DNA from 2 places in the Paraburkholderia sp. RCC_158 genome. Region 1 is predicted to be linked to the other one. Evidence: riboswitches for the same ligand, from Rfam matches in the RefSeq annotation. Region 1 holds a riboswitch; the other holds the start of a gene.
What was found. A riboswitch is a leader RNA that binds a small molecule or an ion and turns the genes downstream of it on or off. The one in region 1 is predicted to bind manganese.
Positions count from the first base shown of each region.

Region 2: linked by a shared signal. The riboswitch ahead of AB6809_RS04690 (TMEM165/GDT1 family protein) and the one ahead of AB6809_RS19325 (sodium:calcium antiporter) in region 1 are both predicted to bind manganese.

Region 1 covers NZ_JBFUPM010000009.1:143,085-155,292, forward strand. The annotation lists gene fliD (flagellar filament capping protein FliD) at 127-1,653, shown strand; gene AB6809_RS19300 (flagellar protein FliT) at 1,671-1,970, shown strand; gene AB6809_RS19305 (tetratricopeptide repeat protein) at 2,188-4,563, shown strand; gene AB6809_RS19310 (DegT/DnrJ/EryC1/StrS family aminotransferase) at 4,602-5,747, shown strand; gene AB6809_RS19315 (acetyltransferase) at 5,850-6,587, opposite strand; gene AB6809_RS19320 (acetyltransferase) at 6,685-7,347, opposite strand; gene AB6809_RS19325 (sodium:calcium antiporter) at 7,601-8,611, opposite strand; yybP-ykoY riboswitch at 8,757-8,949, opposite strand; gene AB6809_RS19330 (outer membrane protein) at 9,104-9,586, opposite strand; gene waaC (lipopolysaccharide heptosyltransferase I) at 10,300-11,268, shown strand; gene AB6809_RS19340 (glycosyltransferase family 4 protein) at 11,265-12,208, shown strand, end outside.
Region 2 covers NZ_JBFUPM010000002.1:64,586-76,793, reverse strand. The annotation lists gene AB6809_RS04740 (outer membrane lipoprotein carrier protein LolA) at 1-638, opposite strand, end outside; gene AB6809_RS04735 (thioesterase family protein) at 626-1,057, opposite strand; gene hutH (histidine ammonia-lyase) at 1,054-2,667, opposite strand; gene AB6809_RS04725 (glycosyltransferase) at 2,654-4,378, opposite strand; gene AB6809_RS04720 (AMP-binding protein) at 4,378-6,084, opposite strand; gene AB6809_RS04715 (membrane protein) at 6,084-6,746, opposite strand; gene AB6809_RS04710 (acyl carrier protein) at 6,746-7,003, opposite strand; gene AB6809_RS04705 (phosphopantetheine-binding protein) at 7,000-7,299, opposite strand; gene AB6809_RS04700 (1-acyl-sn-glycerol-3-phosphate acyltransferase) at 7,274-8,068, opposite strand; gene AB6809_RS04695 (beta-ketoacyl synthase chain length factor) at 8,052-8,753, opposite strand; yybP-ykoY riboswitch at 9,275-9,492, shown strand; gene AB6809_RS04690 (TMEM165/GDT1 family protein) at 9,504-10,076, shown strand; gene AB6809_RS04685 (DUF4136 domain-containing protein) at 10,152-10,850, opposite strand; gene pepN (aminopeptidase N) at 11,121-12,208, shown strand, end outside.

The sequences.
Region 1 (12,208 bases):
GTTTGACCGGACCTCGCGCTTCACCGCGCGTTGTCCGGTTTTTAGCGTTTCGATGGAAGGCTCGCCTTCCATCCAGCATTTCTGTTACGCCCATCACGCATCAACACGGACGCACGGAGCATTTTCATGTCAACGATTACGAGTTCATCGGCGGCGAGCGCGGCATCAGCGACTGTCGCAGCCGACAATGCAGCCCTGCAGCAGGCCATGCAGTCGGTCATCACGGGCGCGACGGGCAATTCGTCGCTGGACGTGTCGACGCTCGTCACGGCTCTCGTAAATTCGAAGACTGCCGGCCAGGTTGCCGCGTTGACGGCGCAACAAAGCTCGGACAACACCCAGATTTCCGCATTCGGCACGCTTTCGGCCGCGCTTGGCGCGCTGGAAACGGGCCTCACTTCGCTGTCCAACGGCGGACTCCAGAATACTTTTACCGCGACCTTGAGCGGCGGCACCGGCATCACCGCGACTGCCACCACGGGCGCGGTCGCCGGCAGCTACAGCGTCGCGGTCTCGCAGGTCGCGGCGTCGCAGGCGCTGTCGTCGTCGGCTTTCACGGCTAGCCAGGCGCTCGGTACGGGCACGCTGTCGCTCTCGCTCGGCAGCAAGTCGTTTGACGTGTCGATCACGAGCAGCAACAACACCGTTGCCGGCATCGCCGCCGCAATCAACAGCGCGACCGGCAACCCGGGCATCACGGCGACTGTCGTGAACGGCACTGACGGCGCCCACCTCGTGCTCGCGTCGAGCACGACCGGCGCGTCCAACACGATCAGCGTGGCGGTCGGCAACCTGAGCGGCGATAACGGCCTGTCGAGCCTCGGCGTGACGTCGACGGCCAGTACGACGGGCGGCCAGTCGACCATCACGTCGGCCAACAACGCGAGCGCGTGGACACAAAGCACGGCTGCACAAGACGCCGAGTTCAAGATCAACGGCATTGCCGCGTCGAGCTCGACCAACTCGGTCACGAGCGCGATCGCGGGCGTGACGCTAAACCTGACGTCGGCCGCGGTGACGACCCCCGCGACCACGCAAACGCTGACGGTTGCAGCGGACACCACCTCGCAGGCCAGCGCGATCAACAACTTCGTGTCGCTCTACAACACGGTCGTGACGACCATGGGCACGCTCGCGCAATACACGCAGGGCGCGACGACGCAGGGTCCGTTGCTCGGCGATTCCACGCTCAACACGATCAAGAACGCGCTTTCGTCGATTGTCGCGAGCGGCGTGAAGAACGGCAGCACGTCGCAGAGCCTCGGCTCGATCGGTATCTCGCTGCAAGCCGACGGCACGCTGCAGGTGGATAGCGCGGCGCTCACCAACGCATTGCAGAACAACTCGTCGACGGTGGCCTCGCTGTTCAATTCGACCAACGGCATCGGCGCGCAGTTGAGCACCAGCATCACCAATTTCACGAAGACAGGCGGCATGATCGACGTGCGGACCACCGCGCTGAACTCCGACCTGAAGAGCATCCAGACACAACAGACGAGCCTGAACGACTACATTGCGCAGCTGACGAGCCAATACTCGGCGCAGTTCACGGCGCTCAATACGTTGATGGCGACGATGAACAACAACTCGCAGTACCTGACGCAATTGTTCGGCGGCACGAATAGCGCCGGCGCACTCGCGACCAACAAGTAACGACACGGAGAACGCACATGGAGTCCTCTGCCCTGATCGGGAAAGTGCTGGCGCTGACCGGCGAAATCGAGCAAGCGGCCGCGCTGGCCGACTGGCCCGAAGCCGCGCGGCTCGCCGAAATCCGCTCGCCGCTGATCATGTCGCTCGACGCGCAGCAGGTGCAAGGCTCGCTCGACGTGATCCGTTCGATCGTCGCGCGCGACGCGGCCCTTTACGCCAATGCGCAAACCACGCAAGTGGAATTGCAGGCCGAATTCACGGCCGCGATGCGCCGCGCGAGCGCCGTCGACAAGTATCAGAAAACGGCGTTGCTGTAAGCCGATAAGCGGCGCAAAGACGCCTTAACCGTATAACCAACAACAACTGCGCACCGGAGTAAAGCTGCGCTCGTTGCACCCTCGCCCGCCTTGCGCGGGCGTTTCTTTTTGTGCTTCGTAATCAGGTGAATTGGTGGCCATTTTGCCGTCACTTCCACCCTTCACGGCGCGAATTCGGACTTGATAATCCAACGTACAGCTTCCTCGTGCGAGCATCATGTCCATCCAATTCCAGTTCCCGACGTCCCAGCCTCTCACTCCTGAACAGCAGCGTGCTCAGGACATCGCTCTCGTCATGCAGAGCGCCATCGAGCAATATCACAAGGGTGAGATCGACGACGCGCGCGCGCTGTTCGAAGCCATTCTCGAGGCCATGCCGGAGCATCCGGACGCGAACTACAACCTCGGCGTGATCAAGGTCCAGACGAACCGCGCCGCCGAAGCCGTTCCGCACTTCGAGGTCGCGCTAGGCGTGAGACCGTCCAACGGACAGTATTGGGTCGCCTATATCAATGCGCTGTTCGAAAGCAATCAGTTAGCAGCCGCATGGACCGCGGTGGAGCTGGCACAACAGCAGGGCGTTCAAGGCCCCGCGATGAATAGCCTGATTCATCAGTTGGCGCAGCCGGAAAAGCGGATGGAAATCAAAGTCAATGCGCATCCGGACGCTGTGCAAGACGTGAATCTGGTCATCGGCGAAGCGGCCGAGGAGCCGGCAAAAATCGCGCGCGTACCGTTGAGCGCGGCTCAGCATCGTGCAGCATCGGCCGCGGAGATTCAAAAGCACAACGCGCTGGTGCACAAGGGCAATTTCCCGGAAGCCATCAAGCTCGCTCGCAAGCTGACCGCTCGCTACCCGAAAGACATCCAGAGTTGGCGTGCGCTCTCCATTTCGCTTCACAAGAACAATCAATTCCGCGAAGTACTCGAAGCGTCGCGCAAAGGCGTGGAGCTGGATCCCACTGACATGATTTGCCGATTACTGCTCGCCGATACATCGCGCCACACCGGCGCGCTGGACGAAGCCGAACGGCACGCACGGCAACTTATCGCCATTGCGCCGGATCACGCAGAGGCACATCGGATTCTCGGCGTCACGCTGGTCGCGCTTGGACGGCGGGCGGAGGCGATTGCGTCATGCATGCGAGCCGCACAGCTTGCACCGCGCTCGGCTTCTGTACACAGTTCGCTGGGCAACGTGTATCTCGGCATCGGCGCTATCGCGGAAGCCGAAGCCGCGCTGCGCACCGCGCTTGAAATCGAGCCTGCCAATAGCAACGCACGCACGAATTTGCTGTTCTGCCTGACGCACAGCAATACGATCAGCAAGGCCGCGTTCCTTAAGGAACACAGGTTATTCGGGGAAATGCACGACGTTCCCGCCATCGTTGCGAGCCGCCGTTACACCAATCGACGTGATCCCGAGCGCAAGCTGCGCATCGCTTTCGTTTCCGGCGACTTTTGCAATCATGCGGCGGCTTACTATCTTCTGCCCGTCGTGCAGCATTTGACCCATGACCCCGAGCTATCGCTTCACTTCTATTACACCTTTGGGGTGAATGACCACCTTACCGAGAAGCTTCGCGCACACGCCGACTCGTGGCACGCGGTGGCCGATCTTAGCGATGCGGCGCTGAGCAAAAAGATTGCCGATGACGGAATCGATATTGTCATCGATCTTTCGGGGCATACGGCGCATTCGCGAATCATTGCGCTCGCACACAAGCCCGCGCCTATTCAGGCGTCGTGGATCGGCTATCCAGCCACCACCGGAATGACCGCATTCGATTACTACCTGTCGGATCGGTTCATCACGCCTCCCGCGCAATTCGAGGATCAGTTCGTCGAAAAACTGGCGCTGCTGCCCGCGATCGCTCCGTTCATGCCGCCGCCGAACTGCCCGCCCGTGAATGCGTTGCCCGCACTTCATAAAGGCTATGTCACGTACGGCAGCTTCAACCGGCTGAACAAGCTGAGTCAGGAAGTTATCGCACTCTGGAGCGTCATTCTGCGCGCCGAGCCGTCCTCGCGAATGGTGATTGGCGCGATCTCGAGCAAGCTGGACGAGCCGACATATCTGGAATGGTTCGCTGCCGAAGGCATCACCGCCGACCGGCTGACGTTTTGCCCGCGCGGGTCGCTGCCTCTTTACATGCAGCAGCACCACCAGGTCGACCTCTGCCTCGATACGTTCCCCTACACGGGCTCGACCACGACGCTCAACGCGCTATGGATGGGAGTCCCAACGATCACGATGCCCGGCATATCGATGCCGAGCCGCGGAGGCGCCTGCTGGCTCGAGCACGTTGGACTCGAACAGTTCATCGTGCGCGACAAGGAAGATTTTGTCCGCAAGAGTCTCGAGTTGACTCGCGATCTGGACGCGCTCAACGAACTTCGAATCGGCATGCGCGAGCGCTGCCTGAACTCCGTTCCATTCCAGCCGGAGAAGGTCGCGGCGGGTCTGTCGATTGCGCTGCGCACCATGTGGAAGCGTTGGTGCGCGGATCAAACGCCTACCGCCTTCGAAGCGACCTTGCCGGCTGACTGGTCCCCGTCGCCTGCTGCGCTTTCGACGGACGCGGTGATCTAACGAGCCGCGCGCTGCACCTACTAGCGAAGAACCCAATCATGAACGCAAGCCTGCCTGCTGGAGCTGTTTCGGCGCTGACAGAAGAAACCATCTTTGTCACGCAACCTTATCTGTCGCCGCTTGACGACTTCATTCCGTATCTTCGCGAGATCTGGGACAGCAAGGTGCTGACTAACGGCGGCCCGTTTCACCAACGGCTCGAGGCGGCGCTCGAGGAGTATCTCGGCGTCGACCACCTTGCGCTGTTTTCGAACGGCACGCTGGGTCTCGTTACTGCATTGCAGGCGCTGCGCATTACGGGCGAGGTGATCACAACGCCCTATTCTTTCGTGGCAACCGCGCATTCGCTCCTCTGGAACGGCATCAAGCCCGTTTTCGTCGACGTCGATCCGCACACGCTGAACATGGACCCGCGAAAGATCGAGGCCGCCATCACGCCGCAGACTACGGCGATCCTGCCGGTGCATTGCTATGGTTATCCTTGCGACACCGAAGCCATTCAGAAGATCGCCGACAACTACAACCTCAAGGTCATCTACGACGCGGCTCACGCATTTGGTGTGCGCACGGGCGGCGGCAGCGTTCTTCGCCACGGCGATCTCTCCGTTCTGAGTTTTCACGCGACGAAGATCTTCAACACATTCGAAGGCGGCGCGATCATTTGCCCGGATGCAAAGACCAAACAGCGGGTCAACCACCTGAAGAACTTCGGTTTCGTCGACGAGACGACGGTGGTCGCGCCCGGCATTAACGGCAAGATGAGCGAGGTCAATGCCGCGTTCGGCCTTCTGCAATTGAAGAATATCGATGAAGCATTAGCCAGTCGACGCGATATCGCTTCCCAGTACTGCGCGCTGCTTTCCGATGTGCCAGGCATCCGTTGCCTGCCGGCCTGCGACAGCCCCATTGCGAATCGCGCTTACTTCCCGATTCTCGTCGAAGACGATTTTCCGTGCAGTCGCGACGCGTTGTTCGAGAGATTGCGTCAGCACAAGATCATCGTGCGCCGCTATTTTTATCCGCTGATCTCGGATTTCCCCATGTATCGCGGTCTCGTCAGCGCCAACCCCGCCAACCTTCCGGTCGCAGCCGATGCGGCGAGGAAAGTGCTGTGTCTGCCGATTTACCCCGGTCTTTCCACTGCGAACGTGGAACGGATCGTCGATATCATCAAGACGTATTAAAAGCAGCACGCTCTCTTGTGAACTCCAGATACAAAAGAGCACTCGACGCAGGACATGCGTCGAGTGCTCTTTGTTTGTGTCAGGAAAGAAGCCCGCCAGTAATTACAAGGTCTGCTGAGACTGTTCACGCACAGTCGCCAGTTCGGCGGCTTTCGCCCGCTGAAGCTCACCGAGTACTTCGAGCGCACGCCCCTCGTCCGCCGTGAGATCGACAACGAACGCATCGTTATTGTCTTTGATCCACTGCAGCGACATGTCCCACCATGCCAGCTCCAGCAAGCGCTCCCGTACTTTTTCCGAAAAACGGAAACGCAGCAGCCGCGCCGGCGAGCCCGCATAGATACCATACGGTTCGCTGCGGAAGTTCGGCGGTATCAGCGAGCGCGCACCGATAACGCATCCGCTTTCGATGACGCTGCCGCCCAGGAATACAGCCTCGTCGCCGATCCACACATCGTTATGAATAACGGTGTCAGCGTATTGCGGCATCATTGCATTGGTGAGACCGTTGCCGTAGATGCTGAACATGGTCGTCGATATGGTCTTCGTTTCATGCTGGGCGTTCAGAATGAACTTGAGCCCCATACCGCCTGCAACGTTCTTTCCAATCACCAGCTTCTGCGCATGGCCGTCGTATCTGGCGACCGAACCCACGCCGAGAACACTGCATCGGCCGATATGAAACACTCCGTCGGAGGCCTCTTCATCCAGCCAGTTCCTGAAGAAGTTGTTAGGGATGGTCGAGAAAGCCCCGTCCCGGTAGCCGATCACAATGAAATGCTTCGATAGAGGATGAGTCGGCACGACGCCGATGCTGTCATCCGACGTAACAACGTTCATATAAATCCAGTGCGTGTTGAGGTTTAGTGCACGATGACTTTATTGCCGCATGGAACTGCCGGGCAAGTTGTAGACAGGGTGAACGTAGGGCCTGCATTCACAGATAGCGGGCCCCGGCAACCCTGTCGCGCACCTTCCTGGCGGGACTGCCGTAGACGACCGAATACGGCTCGACGTCCCTCAGAACGGTAGCTCCCGCGCCAACGATGCTGTGCTCTCCGACGTTGATGCCGTGGCGAAGCACTGCGCCGATGCTAATGGCGGAATACGCACCGATCCGGCAGTTGCCACCGGTTATCGCTCCGGGCGCCAGGCTCGAAAACTCGTCCATCACAGAGTCGTGATCCAGAGACGAGTTCGTGTTCAGAATACAGAACTGGCCTACGCGACAGTCGGGATTAACGACCGCTCCAGCCATCACTACACTGCCCGCCCCGACCGTTGTGCCGCGACCAATCGTGGCCCGCGGATGAATGGCATTCATGAACTGCAGTTGGGGGCAAAGCGCCCCGACCTTCGCCGCCACTTTCGAGCGGACGACGTTGTCGCCGATTGCAATGATGGTGCCTTGCAGATCGTGTTCAGCCACGAGACGGGGAAGATCGGCTTCGCCGCCTAGCACTGGATAGTCGAGCGTCCGTTCACCAACGTTGCGGTATGCGTCGATTAACCCGGCAATGCTGTGCTTTCCTTCCTGCTCGACAATATCGATGACGACTTTTGCATGGCCGCCCGATCCGACGATGACAATGTGGCTCATACCCGCCTCCGCGGACTTGCTCGACTGGTTCCCTGCCGCTTGATGCATCGACAACATGCGCGAATAATGCGCCGCGCAACGGTGATTTCGTCGGCGGCGCTAGTCGAGATCCATGTCGCAATGGTTTGTGAAATTATGCCGTCGTCCCGCATCGCGCGATTCCGGGAGTTAGCGAGAGAAAAGCCGTTAGATCGATGTATTGGGCGGGAGCATCGCCGCGGCTTGTGATTCGCCGGCGGCGTGGCTCGAACGCCTAACGGCTTAGCGTGATCGCCAGATAAGCGGCGTACAGCGCGCCGCAGACCAGCAGCGCCCACACGGGCGCGCCGTGCTCTCGCGCGTTGAGCCGCAGCCAGCCCGCCGCGACCAGCGTGATGACGATGCCCGTCACCACCTCGATGCGCGGCGTCCACGGCGTCAGCAGAATGCCGATAGCGGGCAACAAGGTGCCCTGAAACACCATCGCGCCCGTGATGTTGCCGAACGCCAGCGTGTCCTTGCCGCGGCGAATCCACAGGATGCTGTTGACCTTCTCCGGCAACTCCGTGGCGATCGGAATGATCAGCAGCGACAGCAGCAGCGGCGACACGCCGACCACCGCGGACACGCCCCGCACGCCGTGGATGAAACCCTCCGCGCCCCACACGAGCAGCGCGACCGCGATCAGCAGTTGGACGGCGATCGTCGCGAGGTTGGTCGGCACGCCGAGGCGCGCGAGCATCATCTTTCCGGGCGCTTCGGTGCCGTGGCCTGCATCGACGAGATCGTTCGACGCGCGGAAGGTCGCCACGACATACGCGACATACACGCCGACGAGCGCGACGCTGAAGAGCGCGCGCACGATGCGCTGCTCATGCGGCACATACATGGCCGCGGCGGCCAGCAGGAACGCAAAGAGGAAATAGTTGAGATCGCGAGTGAAGCCCGAACGCTCCGGCGCGACGCGTCCGCCGACGCCGCGCGAGCGCAGCACGGCGAGCGTCATCAGAAAGGTAGACAGCGTGGACAGCATCAACGGTGCGCCGAGAATCGCGCCCACGCCGATTTCCTCGTTGACGGCACGATCGCTCGTCCCGCCGACAATCGCTATCAGCGGCACGAGCGTCTCGGGCAACGCGGTGCCGACTGCAGCGAACAACGAGCCGGTCACGCCTTCGGATATCTTAAGCCGCTCGCCGAGATGCTCGAGCGCGTTGGTGAAAAGCTCGGCCGCCACGAGGATGACGACCAGCATGATGGCCAATTCGATGAGAAGACCGGTCATGCGCGGCTCCGTGCATCGAAGGGATTGACGTGATCGACGTGATTGACGTGATGGACCGAAAACGTGCGGCGCGGCAGATCGCGCGACAGCAAGTTGAGCAGAAGACGAGGAGATTGAACAGCGCGGGATTTCACAGCGGCTCCGAGGTCGGACGTAAGACGAACCATGACGCACCGCGACCCGTCCGACCAGAACGAAGCAGTGCGCCAATGGTCTCGCCAAACCGACCCGGTCGAACGCGCCATGACCCGCAGGCCAAGTATGTTGACGCGCTCTCCTTCACGCGATGCCGCTATGCCGCGATGCGTGAAGGAAGGCTACTCCCCAGTGACCCGGGGATTTTAGCGGGAGTGGGCGGAGGCAACAAGCCTTCGGGAAGAAGCTTGTTGACTGTGTTGGCCGCGAGCCGAGCTTTTACTGCGTGCCAAGCGTGGTGCCCATGCAGCTTGCGCAGTGGTCTGTTTTCTCGCCGCGCGCAAGCTCATCGAGTCATTAATTGAAGTGATACTGGACGCCTACCGTGAAGCTATTGTTTGTTCTCTTCGTGCCGTCGTGATGGCTCGAGTCCGTGGTCCATTCGGCGACCGCACTGACATGCTCCGCGAACTTGTAGTCCACGCCGAGGCCCCAATGGAACCGCGTATCGGGGTCGTCGCCCGTGAAGCCGGCGCGAATGTAGGGCATGAACTGGTTAAACGGCATGCCGAATTTGGCGTCGATTCCGGCGTCCTTGAAGGTGGTGGAGCCGTGGTGCAAATCCGCGAAAGCCTCGGCTCCTACCACGAACCGCTGCACGTCGAAGTTGTATCCGGCGGTGAAGCCCGGAAACACCGTGTTATGCGACGCCTTGTTGAATGCGCCCGATGCATCCGAATTATTGACGCCTAGCTTGAAACCAACATAAGGACCGGCGAACTGGCTTGCGCCCGCTTGCGGCGCCGCTTGTGCGCAAGGAATCTGCGAAAGAAGAACCACCGATGCCGCGAGAATTGATCTGGTTATTTTGTGCATGAATTGCAAATAAAGCTCTTAGTCCGGCGAGTGATCTCGCAATGCCTGTCGCACTGGAATGCGAAAGGGTCGGCGTAGGCCGACGCGCAACTATTCCCATATCGATGGGAATTGCATAGGCAGCGCGCGCCGATTCAGCGAATGGATGAGAACGATCTGAAATTTCAGCGAAGAGGTGAGGCGGGGGCTAGGAGGCGTGTGGGTGGGGCAGCGCGTCGGGCGAGTTCGAGTTGTTTTGGCGGTTTGTCGATGGTACTGCGGGACCACGCTTTCGAGCACGACAGCCGGATCTGCTCCGCCTAAGGTCTACGAAACGTCTCTCCACGCACGACCGGAGACTGAGTACGCCAAGGTCCCGTACCCGCTGGGTCCTGTATGATCCTACGCGACTCGCGTGCAACAACCCGGAACCCGGGCGCCCCAGGCAGCCTTCCGATAGCTTGCAAATAGATAGTTGCTCTATTGCTATGTCGAAAATACCGCTGCTACGAACCGCCCTGCAGCCGATCTGAACCAAAGTCGTTTTGATTGCTCCCGGCGTGTGGGAACCCTTGGACCAAGTCCGGGATAATCTAAGCTGGATATCCTGCCGTTGATTTCCCTCAGGTCACTGCACAGCATCGAGGTATAGGTCTCACGGATGCTGAAGTGAAGTCCGCTTGTTGAATGGTAATGGAATGAAACGCATTCTAATAGTGAAAGTCACCTCCTTAGGTGACCTGGTACATGGTCAGCCCGTGGTGGCCGACCTGCATCGCGCCTTTCCTGGCGTCAAGATTGACTGGGCCGCCGATGCGTCCTTCGCCGATGTTCCACGCTGGAATGCGGGCATCGACCGCGTGCTGTGCGCGCCATTGCGGGGCTTCAAGAAAAACCGCTCTGGGGCCGAGCTCAAGGCGATCTTTACATCGATATCTGAACTGCGACGCGAGAAATACGACATCGTTCTCGATCTTCAGGGCGTCTACAAAAGCGCGATAATTTCTTTCCTTGCGCGCTCGCGCCGGCGTCTAGGCTATCGTTCGGCAGACCTCGGCGAGAGCGGCGCCGCCTTTGCTTACACTGGCCGCTTCGCGCCACGCGAAGATCTCAATGCGTGGGACGGCTTGCGCCGCACTGTCGCCGACGCATTCGGCTACGAGGTGAGCGGGGCACCGCGCTTCGACCTGTCAATCCCCAGGTCTGCCGATCCTTCCGTCAAGCCAGAAGAACAGCGGTACGCGATGCTGTTCCATGCCACTTCGAGCGATGTAAAGAAGTGGCCGACGGCTCACTGGGTTGCCATTGGCCGCTCGCTTGTCGAGCGCGGCATTACCCCCCTTCTGCCGTGGGGTTCAGCCCGCGAGGAACAGGAGGCCATCGCAATTGCGAAGGACGTGAGGGGCTCCCGTATACTGCCGCGGATGTCTATCTTGCAGGTCGCGCAGTACGTCGATGCCGCCACGCTCATCGTCGGGACAGATACCGGCTTCGTGCATCTCGCAAGCGCACTCGGCAAGCCCACGGTCATGATCTTCACTGCAACAGCACGGCGTTATTTTGGCGTCGACGTGCCTGGCGTATCGGTGTCCGTTGGTGACGACGGGCGCCCACCCTCGGTAACGGAAGTCCTGGACGCCATTGCTTCGCTGGAGCCTTTGCCTTGAAGATATTGTTGACCAATTTTCACTACGGGCGCGGCGGAGGTCACGATACGTACATTCTGGCGATTGCCAAGGGGCTTTCCAGGCGGCATCAGATATTTGTGGCTGCGCCCTCGAGCAGCAGGCTATTCGAAAAGGCCAGCAAGCTCGAACACGTGACGACACTGCCGCTTGAATTCCCAGCCAAGCTGAAAGACGCCGGCCGCATGATTTCAGCGTGGCGCGCATTGCGCTCGTTGCTGGAGACAGAACGCTTTGATGTTGTGCACGTCAACGGCTCCCCAGACCATCGCCTAGTCGTATTCAGCCTGATGTGCTTCAAGGGCCGCAAGCCACGCATTGTATTGACCAAACACAACTCCATCGCCATCAAGAGTGACTTCGTCACGAAGATCAGAGCCCGCGCGACAGATGATGTCATTGCCGTGTCCGATTCCACTGCGAGCCTTGTGCGCGATTCGGTATATCGACACTGCTCGCTTATCACCATCAAGAATGGTGTGGACATCGACGACTTCAAGCCGTCGGACGCGGCCGAGATCGCCGCGGCGCCTAAGTCGCTGCTCGGCGAATCGAAAGCCGACAAACTGGTGCTCGGAACCGTGACAGGCTTCGACTGGTACAAGGGCACCATGGACGTGATCGCCGCAGTGAGCGCGTTGCCGCCATCGCTACGTGAAAAGATTGCAGTCGTGGTTGTCGGAACGGAGCCGAGCGCAGAGCAGTGGCAGGTTATTGATTCGGTGGGTATGCGCAGCCAGCTCGAAGTCGCGGGTTTCGTGGAAGACGTGAAGCCCTATATCCGGGCGTTCGATATCGGCTTTGTCACGTCATATGCGGTCGAGACTGTGTCGTTTGCCTGCCGCGAGATGATGGCGATGGGCAAGCCTGTGATAGTGTCGAGCTACAGCGGTCTGCCGGAGAACGTTCGTGATGGCGTCGA
Region 2 (12,208 bases), on a different contig from region 1:
CTCACCGCCTCGCTTTTACTGAACTCGAGTTGCGTCGTATCGCCGTTGGCGAGCGCGATGCGCAAGCTCTGCAGATAATCGCCGCCGCTCATCTGCAAGCCTTTGATGGACTGCGCGATTTGCGGCTGGTTCGGCGTGAGCTGCATGCGCCAGTGCGTGGGGCTGCCTTCGGCCTCTACGTCGAATTGCGAATACAGTGCGGACAGATCGCCGCCGAGCATCGCGCGCATCATCTTCGAGACTTGCGCGACGCCGCGCGTGCCCTGCGCGCTGTGCGTGGTGACACGCTGACCGTTGGCGTTGACTTCGGCGACGCCTGCATCGGTAATCACATACGTGGCTTTGTACGGCGTCGCGATTTGCCAGATCACGCCGCGCTCGCGCACGAACAGCAGCGAGCCGGTGCTGACGAGCGGCTGCTTCATCGCGGCGAGTGTCTGCGTCTGCGTGAACTGCGCGCGCACGCCCTTGGCCGCGGCAAGGTGCGATGCGATCTGCGAGACGAGTGCGGGGTTGCCGTCAGTGGATGCCGCCGAAGCCGGCGATGCGGCCACGCTCAACGCGCCCGAAAGCGCGAGAGCGCATAGCGCGTTGCATAGCGCTTTGCTTAGTGGCCCGTAGCAATTCATGCTGCCCATACGCGCTCCAGTTTCTCGAACACGACGGGCGGCGACACGAATTGCAATTCCTGCGTCGCGGCATCGACAGCCACCTGAATCGTGTAGCCCTTCGTGAGCCGCGTGCCCGACGCGCAATCGACGATTTCATAGCCTATTTTCAGGCGGTTTTCGTGTTCGAGCAGTTGCGCGCGCACGTCGAGTTTCTGGCCGTAGGTTGCCGGACGCACGTACTTCAAGTGCGCTTCGACAATCGGCCACAGATAACCCGACGCCTGCATTTCGCGGTAGTCGTAATCGAACGCGCGCAACAGCGCCGCACGGCCGATCTCGAAGTACTTCAGATAATGGCCGTGCCAGCACACGTTCATTGCATCGACGTCGTGAAACGGCACTTCGACCGCCGCGCTCGCGCTCAATACCTTGCGGGCGGCGCTCATGCTTCTGAGCCTCCGCGATAGTCGTGCAGCAACTCGCAGGCGGCGATGCGCGCGGTCAGTGCGCGCAGATCAGATTCGAGCGCGCGGTCATCGTCGACGAAAGGCGATTGTGCGCCGACGTTTTCCACGAACGTTTGCAACGGCGCGGGCACCGGCGTCGCACTGTCGATTCGCAGGCGCAACTGCGCCGCCTGCACGGTGGCAAGCGTATGCGCGGCCGCGACCTGCTCGGTCAATTCGAGCACACGCAGGCAGTCGCGCGCGGCGATCGTGCCCATGCTGACCTTGTCCTGATTGTGAGCTTCGGTCGAACGCGAAAACACGCTGGCGGGCATCGTGTTCTTCAGCGCCTCCGCCGTCCACGCGGACGACGAAATCTGCACGGCCTTGAAGCCGTGATTGATGGCCGCACGCGCGGGCGCTGCGCCGCTCAGGTTGCGCGGCAAACCGTTGTTGAAGTTCACGTCGACGAGCAGCGCCAGTTGCCGGTCCATCAGGTCGGCGAGATTCGCGACGGCCACTTTCAGCGAGTCCATCGCGAACGCAATATGGCCGCCGTAGAAGTTGCCGCCATGCAAAACACGTTCGTTGTCGGGGTCAATCAGCGGGTTGTCGTTCGCACTGTTCAGTTCGTTTTCGATGTCGCGGCGCACCCAGCTCAGCGCATCGCGCGCGACGCCGATCACGTGCGGCGCGCAGCGAATCGAATAGCGGTCCTGCAAGCGGTGACCCGGCGTATCGTCGCGTCCTTCGAGATCGGCGCGAATCCAGGCGGCGGCTTCGGCCTGGCCCGCATGCGGCTTCACTTCGAAGAGCGTCGCGTCGAAATGCGCGGCGCGGCCGTCGAGCGCGACGGTGCACAGCGCGGTCAGGCGCGCGGCGAGCCGCGTCAGATGGTCGGCGCGCGCGAACGCGAGGCACGCGAGTCCGGTCATCACCGCGGTGCCGTTCATCAGCGCAAGGCCTTCTTTGGGCGCGAGCGTGAGCGGCGTGTGTCCGAGTTCGCTCCACACTTCGCGCACGTCGCGCAGGCGTCCTTCGAACATGACTTCGCGTTCGCCCGCGAGTGCGGCGGCCACATACGAAAGCGGCGTGAGATCGCCGCTCGCGCCGACCGAGCCTTCGGCCGGAATGCGCGGCAATACGCGATGATTGACGAGGTCCGCGAGACGTTCGAGCAGCACGGGGCGCACGCCCGAAAAACCGTACGCGAGTGAGTTCAGACGCGCGGCGATGACGGCAAGCGTCTCGCCGTCGTCGAGATACCGGCCCATGCCGCAGCCGTGATAACGCGTGAGTTGCAGCGGCAAGGCTTCGACGAGTTCCATCGGCACGTCGACCACGCAGGCGTCGCCGTAACCGGTGTTGACGCCGTAGACCGTCGCGCCCGCCGCGAGATGGCGGCGCAAGAAATCCGCGCCGCGTTGAATGCGCGCGCGCCACTCGGGGTCCGTATTCAATGCGACCGGCGCGCGATGCTGCGCGATCGCGACGACGTCCTCAATAGTCAGCTTGCGTGCGCCGATCACCACCGGAGCCGCGTTGCCGCCGCGATTTGAAACCGCTTGCACGCCGGCATCCGGCGCGTCGATCAGATCATGTTCGGCCATTCGCGCCTCGCTTGGGGCTGGCCCAGAAATCGAAGAAGTTGAACCATTGATAAGGTGCCTTGCGGCAATAGTGTTCGAGACGCGCGGCATAACGCTGCGCCCACGCGGCGAGATGCTGCGTGCGTTCGCGCCGCGGCAATTCGATGCGCTCCGCGAACGGCTCGAAGTAAAGACGATAACCGCCCTGCTCTTTCAGGCAGAAGAAGAGATACACGGGACAGCCGAGCGCATGCGCGAGCACGTACGGTCCCTGCGCGAAGGGCGCATCGGCGCCGAGAAAGCGCGCCTGGGTGGTGCGGCCCGCTTCGTGCGCGGGCACGCGGTCGCCGACAATCACGAGCAGTTCGCCGGCGTCGACACGCTGCTGCATCAGCATCGCCGTTTCAGGCCCGAAGTCCGCGACTTCGAGCAGATGCCGCGCGAACTCGCTGTTCGCCGACGCGAGCACGCTATTGAAGCGCCGCGCATGTTCCGTATAGACGACAGCCGTGACTTTCGCGTAGGCGCCCTGCGCGGCGAGCGCACGCGTCATCTCCAGATTGCCGAGATGCGCGCCGATCACCAGCGCGCCCTTGCCGCTCGCGACCAATGCTTCGAACGCCGAAGGATCTTCGAACTTGACGTCGGCATTGTTGACGCAGCCGGACCACGCGGCGAGCTTGTCGAAGCCCGATTGCGCGAACGCCAGCATGTGTCGATACGCGGACAGCCAGCCGGGTCGCGGCGTCTCGCCATGCGGCGCGGCCTCGCGCAAACGCGTGAAGTAATTGGCCGAGGCCTCGCGCGCGGCACGTCCCGTCAGCAGAAAATACGCGACGATCGGATGCAGCCATAGCGCGGTGAAACGTCGGCCGAACAGCTTGCAACTGAGCGCGAGCAACGACATGCCGAGGTGACTGCCCCGCTCCGCGATACGCCACCAGTCCTGCGCGTTCGGCTCGCTTTGCACGGCTGCGAGCACGGCGCGGCGCGGCATGAACTTGTGCGCGACGAGCATCGGCAGACGCAGCAGCATGCCGCACACGAGCCGCGTATGACTGCGGCTGATGCGCACGTTGTCCCACAGCACGTCGAAATGCGAGACGCCGTCGCTCGCATACGTGACGCGCGTGGGAATCGCGCGAAACGCGGCGCGCCGCCAATACAGGCGCACCAGAATCTCAATGTCGAAGTCCATGCGTGTGGGCAACTGCACGCTGTCGATCAACTCGCACGCGAGCGCAAGCGGATAGAGGCGAAAGCCGCACATCGAATCGCGGATGGTGAGCGACAGCGTTTCGATCCACACCCACACGTGCGTCAGATAACGGCCGTAGAGTCGCGCTTTCGGCACGCTCTCGTCATACACCGGACGGCCCAGAATGACCGCGCCGGGTTCGGCGCGCGCGGCTTCGACGAAACGCGGCACGTCATTGGCGTCGTGCTGGCCGTCCGCGTCGATCTGCAACGCGTGCGTGTACTTCGCATCGCGCGCGGCGCGCAGGCCCGCCATCACCGCCGCGCCTTTGCCGCCGTTGACCGGCAGACGCAGCAGCGAGACTTGCTGCACGTATTGCTGTGCAAGCTCGGCGAGCACCTGTTGGGTGGCTTCGTCGCTGCCGTCGTCGACGATGAAAATCGGCAAGCCGTGCACCGCGAGATGCGCGACGGTCGCGCCGATCGCGTCCTTGTGGTTGTAGATCGGGATCACGATGCAGGGAGCGAAATTCATCACGCGCTCTCCCGATAAACGATCACGCCCGATGCGCAATCGCGCTCGTTCACGCGGTACGCAAACTGCACGCGCTGACGCGCGCTATCGTGCGCGAGCGTCAGCTTCAACACCGCGCCGGGCGACACCGGCGCCATGAACTTCAACCGGTCGACGGACGCGACGCTGTGCGCGCACGGCAGTTGTTCGGCGGCCAGACGCACAGCCCAATCGACCTGCACGACGCCCGGCAGAATCGGCAGACCGGGAAAATGGCCGGCGAAATGAATCAGCGTGGGCGGCACGCGCAGTTCGTAGTGCAGCGTGTCGCCTGCGCGCGCTTCGGCGAGCAGCTCGAAACCTTCGGCGCGCGGCTCGAACGCCGCGGCAACCGCGGACACCGGCAGCTTGCCGCGCGCGTCGAACGGCAACGCGAGACGGAAGCGCCAATGACGCGGCAACACCACCGCGTCGAAGTAATCGGCGAGATGGCGACGCAGGTTTTGCGCGAGGACCACGCGGCCTTCGTCGCGCAAAGCGTCGTTGCCCGCTCCCGTCAACGCGACGACCGCGCCGACGCGCTCACGCGCGCCGCCTTCGAGCGGCGCGATTGCCGCTTGCATCACATACGGATGCAGCGCGAGACGCGCTTCGAGTTCCGGCAGCGACACACGCTTGCCGTCGAGCTTCAGCACGCGATCGAGACGGCCCTGCAAACGGAAACGGCCTTGCGCGTCGAACGCGATCTTGTCGTCGGTGCGATGCCAGCCGCCATGGTCGAGATGCGGCGAGCGCACGTTGAGCGCGCCGTCTTCGTCGCAACGCACTTCGATGCCGGTCGTCGCTTGCCATGCATCGGTCTGGTCCTGACGACGCCATGCAATGCCGCCCGTTTCCGTGCTGCCGTAGATTTCGAGCGGCGCGGCGCCGTAAGCCGCCGCGTATTGCTGCGCGGCTTCGAGCGCGAGCGGACCGCCCGACGAAAAAACCGCGCGCGGCGCGGGCGTCAACGCGGCGAAGCCTGGCAGCGCGGGCCAGCGCGACAACTGCGCGGGCGTCGATACGATCACGGCTGCGCCGCATTGCGCGATCTGCGTTTGCAGATGCAGCGGTTCGATGCTGATCTCGCGATCGAATGCGCGGCCGGCGGCAAGCGGCCACATCACGCGAAACAGCAGACCGTAGATATGGTGATGCGGCACGCTCGCGAGCATGGTCGCGTCGCCGACGAGCGCGCCCCACTGCTTCTCGAGCGTGTGCACTTCGGCGTTGAACTGCGCGAGCGTTTTGCGGATCGGCTTCGGACGGCCGCTGCTGCCCGAGGTGTAGAGCGTGAGCGGCGCTTGCGGGTCGATGTTTTTGTCGAGCGCGGACGCGGCCGCCTCGGCTTGCGCATCGGCTTGCGCATGCAACTGCAGCGTCGCGTCGGTCAGCACGACGTCGTACGCGTCGGCGAGATCGGCAAGATAGCCGGGCGTCGCGTTCGCCGGAATCACCGGCTCCTTGCCGCACGCGAAGAGCGCGAACAACGCGCACGCGAAATCGAACGGATCGTCGATACACAGTGCATAGCGTTGCGCCGCTTGCGATTGCACCAGCGCAACGAGCGCCGCGACGCGCGCGCGAAACGCGGCGCGATCGAGCAGCGCCGTGCGATCGCGGCAAACGGCAACGCGTGAAGCGGCGGCATCGAGCGGAACGGACAACAGGTCGTGCAACGCGATCATCACGCCGCCTCCGAACGCGCGGCTCGCGGCAGCACGACGAGATAGCGCCACACGACCTCGGCGATCAGCAGCACACCGATCAGCAGATAAGCAATCGCGCCGTTATACAGCGACCAGCTTGCGCGGCTCCAGTAGAGCGCGGTATACGCGGAAAAAGCACCGTTCAGTAGAAAGAACACACACCACACCTGAGTGACGCGCCGCGTGTGGCGCACTGCGCCCGGCGGCAAGTCGGGCTTGCCGAGGCGCGCAAATTTTTCGATCATCGACGGACCGCGCACGAGCGTCGCGCCGAACGCGATCAGGAGCCCGAGATTGACGAGCGACGGATAGAGGCGCAACAGCAGCTCGCTGTTGGTGAGCACGATGGCCGCCGACGCGCAGCTCAGCAAGCCGACCACGGTCCAGTCGATGGCGGAAAGACGCCGCAGCGAAGTCGCGACCGCACCGCTGCCGGCCCAGCGCTGCAGCCACAGAATCGCAAACAGCATGCAGCCGACGTAACGCGGCGTGTCCCAACGCCACGCGCACAGAATCAACGCGGGATACGCGAGCTTCACCAGCACTTGCACGATCGCCTTCAGCCAATGGCGTTCAGCCGCGGACGAAGCGCTTGCGGCGGGCTGATCGGCCGCCCGTGTGCGCGAACGCACTGCCGGCATCAGCCTTGAGCCGCCAGCAGCGATTCGACCGCGCCGATCACGTCGCCGACCGTGCGCACCGATTTGAACTCTTCCGGCTTGATGCGGCGCCCGGTCATTTCCTGGAGCTTGATCGCGAGATCGACCGCGTCGATGCTGTCCAGATCGAGGTCTTCGAACAGATGCGCGTCGGGTGTCACGCGTTCCGGCTCGATTGCGAAGTTCTCTTTAAAGATGGCGCGGATGCGTTCAAGAATCTCTGCCTCGGACACGGTCATTCCCCTTTGCTGTTGGTTTCGTTCGCGGCGTGCGCCGCTTCGCGCTGACTTGCCACCAGCGCGGCCAGCGTGCTGATGGAGCGAAAGTGCTCGCGCGTGCGGTCGTCGTTTGCCGCAATGGTCAATTGATATTGTTTGCGCAGCACGATGCCGATTTCCAGTGCGTCGATCGAATCGAGACCGATACCGTCGGTATCGAACAACGGTGCGTCGTCGTCGATATCGGCGGGGCTCAGGTCTTCCAGATCGAGTGCCTCGATCAGAAGCTGCTTAATTTCCAGTTTTAAAGAATCCATAATCGAACAGGTGCCGGGTAATGTGTGCTTCGACGGCGCTCGTCACGCTGCGCGCAGCGAGAGCCGGTGTTGTGTCGTCTGCCGCGAGCCGCTCGACGCCGAGCGGCTCCAGCACGTTCACGCGCATGCGGAACGCTCGCGCCGGCACGTCGTACCAGCGCATCTGTTTCGTGAACGCGGGCGGATCGCAATCCATCAGCACCGGCACGATCGGCGCGTCCACCTTCAGCGCCATGTGCGCGAAGCCGCGCGAAAACGCATGCAGCCGGTTGCGCGCGGGACTGCGCGTGCCTTCGGGAAAAATGATCATCGTATAGCCTGCCGCGAGCTGCCTTGCGCCTGCTTCGACGAGCTCCGCGGGATCGGCGTTGCTCACGTATTCCGCCGAACGCACGATGCCCCAGAAACACGGGTTGCTCCAATGCGCGTTTTTCACGACGCAGCATGCGTGCGGCGTGAGCGAAAGCAGCACCATCACGTCGAGGTAGGTCGGGTGGTTGGCCACCACGATCGACGGACCGCGCGCGCGCAGCGCCTCGCCGCCCGACACTTCGAGCTTCATCACGCCGATCAGTTGCAACGCGCCGACGAGCGCGCGGAAAAACCAGTGGATGATGCTCGTCACCGCGAACTGCCGCGACGCACGATGCGGCCACAGCCACGCGAGCGGAAACACCAGCACCGAAAACAGCACGCCGCAGATGCCGAACACGACGAAAGCCATGCCCGTGGCGAAGAATCGCCACGTGTAGTCAAGCCGCGCGGTCATGCCACTCCCACTGCCAAAGGACGCCGGCGCCTTGCCAGGCCGCGGGCTCGCCGGTTTCAAGACAATGCAGCAGCGCCTGGCTTTGCGTGGCGAAGCGGGTTGCTGCGGGCTCCGAATCGTGCAGGCCCGGCGATGCGGACCGTGTACAGACCAGATGGCCGAGCGCCGTTTCGTTACTCAAGAGCAGCGCGATCGCGCCGCCCTGCACTTCATCGTCGATCGTTCCGTATGCGGAGTCGACCGGTTCGTCGGCGTAGACCAGCAGCACCGGTGACGCCGATTGCGTTGCGTGTTGCGCATACGCCTCGAGCAGCGCATAGCCGAGCGTTTCCGGGCCCGCCGAAATGGCGCTCGCCGCCGAGCGGTCGCCGCGCGCGATGCCGAATACGCCCGTCATCGCATTGAGCACCGAGAGGCTGAAGGCCGTCGGCGACACCGGCTCGCCGGAGCTGATGGCGCGCAGGATCTCCGTGGTGCGGCGCAGTTCGCCGTGCCGCGACGCGAACACGACGCGCGCCTCGTCGGCCCCGGCGCAATCGTGCGCCACCTTCAGCGCGGCTTTCGAGAGCGTGCTGAGACGCCGCCGCACGATCGGTTCGATAAAACCGATGTCGGGTGCGGCGGTGGTGGCAGCAGGCCAGCTAGACCAGCGAGCGACCGGAATGGTCCAGTGCGGATCGGGCATATCGGTGTTCGCGCGTTGAAGCAAGGAGAGGCTGAAGCGCCTGACGGAATACGCAGCCGTCACAGCGTATGCGCGCCGCGCGGACCGGCAATTTCCAGCCGGGGGACAATCCAGACTTCTTTTGTAGGGTTCAGCGAATTAACGGCACTTTGGCCCGATTATTTAGGCCATTGACGATTGGCCGTGTAGTTTGGCTCAGGCTTCCTTAGTCGCCGGAATCATACTGAATATTCTGAATTAAATCAGCCACAAAAGACGTATCCATCTGTATCCGTCTCGCGTTTACGACGCTAATTTGAGTGCTATGGCGATTTGCAGAAATTTCCCATCTTGGCCTGGGAATATCCCTACGTCTGTAGGTTTTTGGGAATTCGACTGTCAGAAGGTCGCGTTCGCAAAGAGAATCCCCTGGATACTTTCAATTAACTTTCTGCGACGACTGTTGCAGTCGAATACATGCGATCCGATTTCACGCGAATTCTGCTCCGGCAGAACGGCCGCGCGGCGACGCCTGCTATAATCCGTCCCTCATTGGGGAGTAGCCGCCCCGCGCCACGTTCGCCCGGCATCTAGCCGGGCTCGCAACAACGTGCGCTCGCGGGGGCGCCTGTCAACAGACTTGGCCGTCATGGCCGTGGCAGCCGCAGCCTCTGGCCTGGCGAGACCGATGACCCACACCCCGCCGCAATTGGGCCCGGCGTGTCGTGGGTCGTCGCTCGTTCATTTCCCGGCCCGCGGATTCCAACCCACGTGTTCCACGCTTTCCTCATTTCCACCGGAGCGGTCGCGCTCGCCGAAATCGGCGACAAGACGCAGCTGCTGTCGCTCGTGCTCGCCGCGCGTTATCGCAAGCCGATGCCGATCATCCTCGGCGTGCTGGTCGCGACGCTCGTCAATCACGCGGGCGCGGGCGCGCTCGGCGCGTGGCTCGGCTCGCTGCTCACGCCGGCCATCATGCGCTGGGCGCTGGCCATTTCATTCATCGGCATGGGTTTGTGGATTCTCGTGCCCGACAAGCTCGACGACGAAGAAGCCAACACGAACCGCACGCATCTTGGCGTGTTCGGCGCGACTGTCGTGGCCTTCTTCCTCGCGGAAATGGGCGACAAGACGCAGATCGCGACGGTTGCGCTCGCCGCGCGCTTTCACGACTTCTTCGGCGTGGTGGCGGGCACCACGCTCGGCATGATGATCGCCAACGTCCCGGCGATCCTGCTCGGCGACCGCTTCGCGCACCGTCTGCCGACCGGCATCGTGCACGGCATCGCCGCCGTGCTGTTCGTGGTTCTCGGAACGATGGCGCTGTTCGGCGGCGGGCTCTGACGAAGGTGCGCGATGCCGGCATTTGCCGGATCGCGCTCTTGTCACGCTTTTATCGCGCTTGCGGTTGCGTCGCGGTCATTGCACGGCTTTCGCGCCCGACGCTGCAGCCGGCGACGCGGCGGCAGCCGGCGCCGCCGTTTCGTTGGAAGCACCGGCGCTGTTGCCGAGCGGAATCTTGACGGTGCGCACGACGCCGTTGCCGAGCGGGAAGTCGGCAAGCGCACTGCGCGCCAGATACGGCATGGCTCTCACCAGCGACGACTCGCCGCCCGAGTTGCGCGCGGTCACGTTGTAGACCTCCTTGCCCGTCGCGCGCTCGGTGATCCGCACGCCGAGCAGATGCGTGAAGATCGGATAGCTCTGGTTCACGTAGCCGGCGGGAAACGGACCCCACGGGCCCCACGGATCGTACGGACGGCCCCAGCCCCAGTAAGGCGCCGGCCACGGGTTGTAGTAGACCGGCTCGGCCACCGTCACCATGTCCGAGCGGATTCCATACGAGAGCCCGACGAGATAGCGCGCGTCGTTAGGGTCGACCTGACGGAACGCATGCGTGGCGAGTTCGTTGGCGACGATGCGCTCATAGGTCGTCAGCTCGAGATTGTTCCGCTGGTCGGGCTCGCGTGTGAACGCGTAGGTGCGGGCCGCGTCGCTGCCGCTCCAGTCGGAGAACGCGGTGACCTGCGTGGTCACGTAGGTCGTGCAGCCGGACAGCAGCACGCTCAGTGCCGCGAGCAGCAACATGGCGCGGCGCGTCCAGATATTCGTTGTCATGGTCTACCTCGTGAAGCGTTTCTGTTCGTTCGTCTTTCATTGTACGTATGACCGTCGATCGCGCCGCGCCGTTCCGCGCCCTTCCGCTCCCACGCCGCAGGAGCTTGAGCGTGAGCAAGAGCGGTGCGGGCGTCCGAGCGCGCATCGGCCGAACGGCTATCTGAAAAGCGCGCGCCGCACGATTGCCCGAGGCTTTGTACAATGGCTCGACAAGCCCGGCTCGCGTGTCTTCGTGCGCCGGCCGCTCGAGTCCCATCACTACAGAACGCCATGGCCGATACCGCAACGCCCAATGTGATCCGCCGCGCCGATTATGCGCCGCCCGCTTTTCTGATCGACACCGTCGCGCTCGAGTTCGATCTGCTGCCCGAACGCACGGTCGTGAAGAACACGATGCGCGTGCGCCGCAATCCGGACGCCGCGCGCGCGCCGCATCTCGGACTGATGGGCGAACAACTGGAGTTCGTCGGCGCGACGCTCGACGGTCAGCCGTTCGCCAACGCGCATCCGCACGAACACGGCCTGCTGCTCGATAACGTGCCCGACAGCTTCGAGCTCACGCTCACCAGCATCTGCAATCCGGCCGCGAATACGACGCTCTCGGGCCTGTACGTGTCGAGCGGAAACTTCTTTACGCAGTGCGAGGCCGAGGGCTTTCGGCGCATCACCTATTTCCTCGACCGGCCGGACGTGATGTCGACCTACACGGTCACGCTGCGAGCCAGCAAGGCCGATTATCCGGTGCTGCTGTCGAACGGCAATCTGCTCGAGGAAGGCGATCTGCCGGACGGCCGTCATTTCGCGCGCTGGGAAGATCCGTTCAGGAAGCCGAGCTATCTGTTCGCGCTTGTCGCCGGCAAGCTCGTTGCTCTCGAAGAGCGTGTGAAAACCGGCTCGGGCAAGGAAAAGCTGCTGCAGGTGTGGGTCGAGCCGCACGATCTCGACAAGACCCGTCACGCGATGGATTCGCTGATCAATTCGATCCGCTGGGACGAACAACGCTTCGGCCTCGAACTCGATCTCGACCGCTTCATGATCGTCGCGGTGAGCGACTTCAACATGGGCGCGATGGAAAACAAGGGGCTCAACATCTTCAACACGAAGTACGTGCTGGCGAACCCGGAAACGGCGACCGACACGGACTTCGCGAACATCGAGGCGGTGGTCGGCCACGAGTATTTCCATAACTGGACCGGCAACCGCGTGACCTGCCGCGACTGGTTCCAGTTGAGCCTGAAGGAAGGCCTGACCGTGTTCCGCGATCAGGAATTCTCCGCCGACATGGCCGCCGGACTGACCAGCAGCGGCGACGAAGCGGCGCGCGCGACCAAGCGCATTGAAGACGTGCGCGTGCTCCG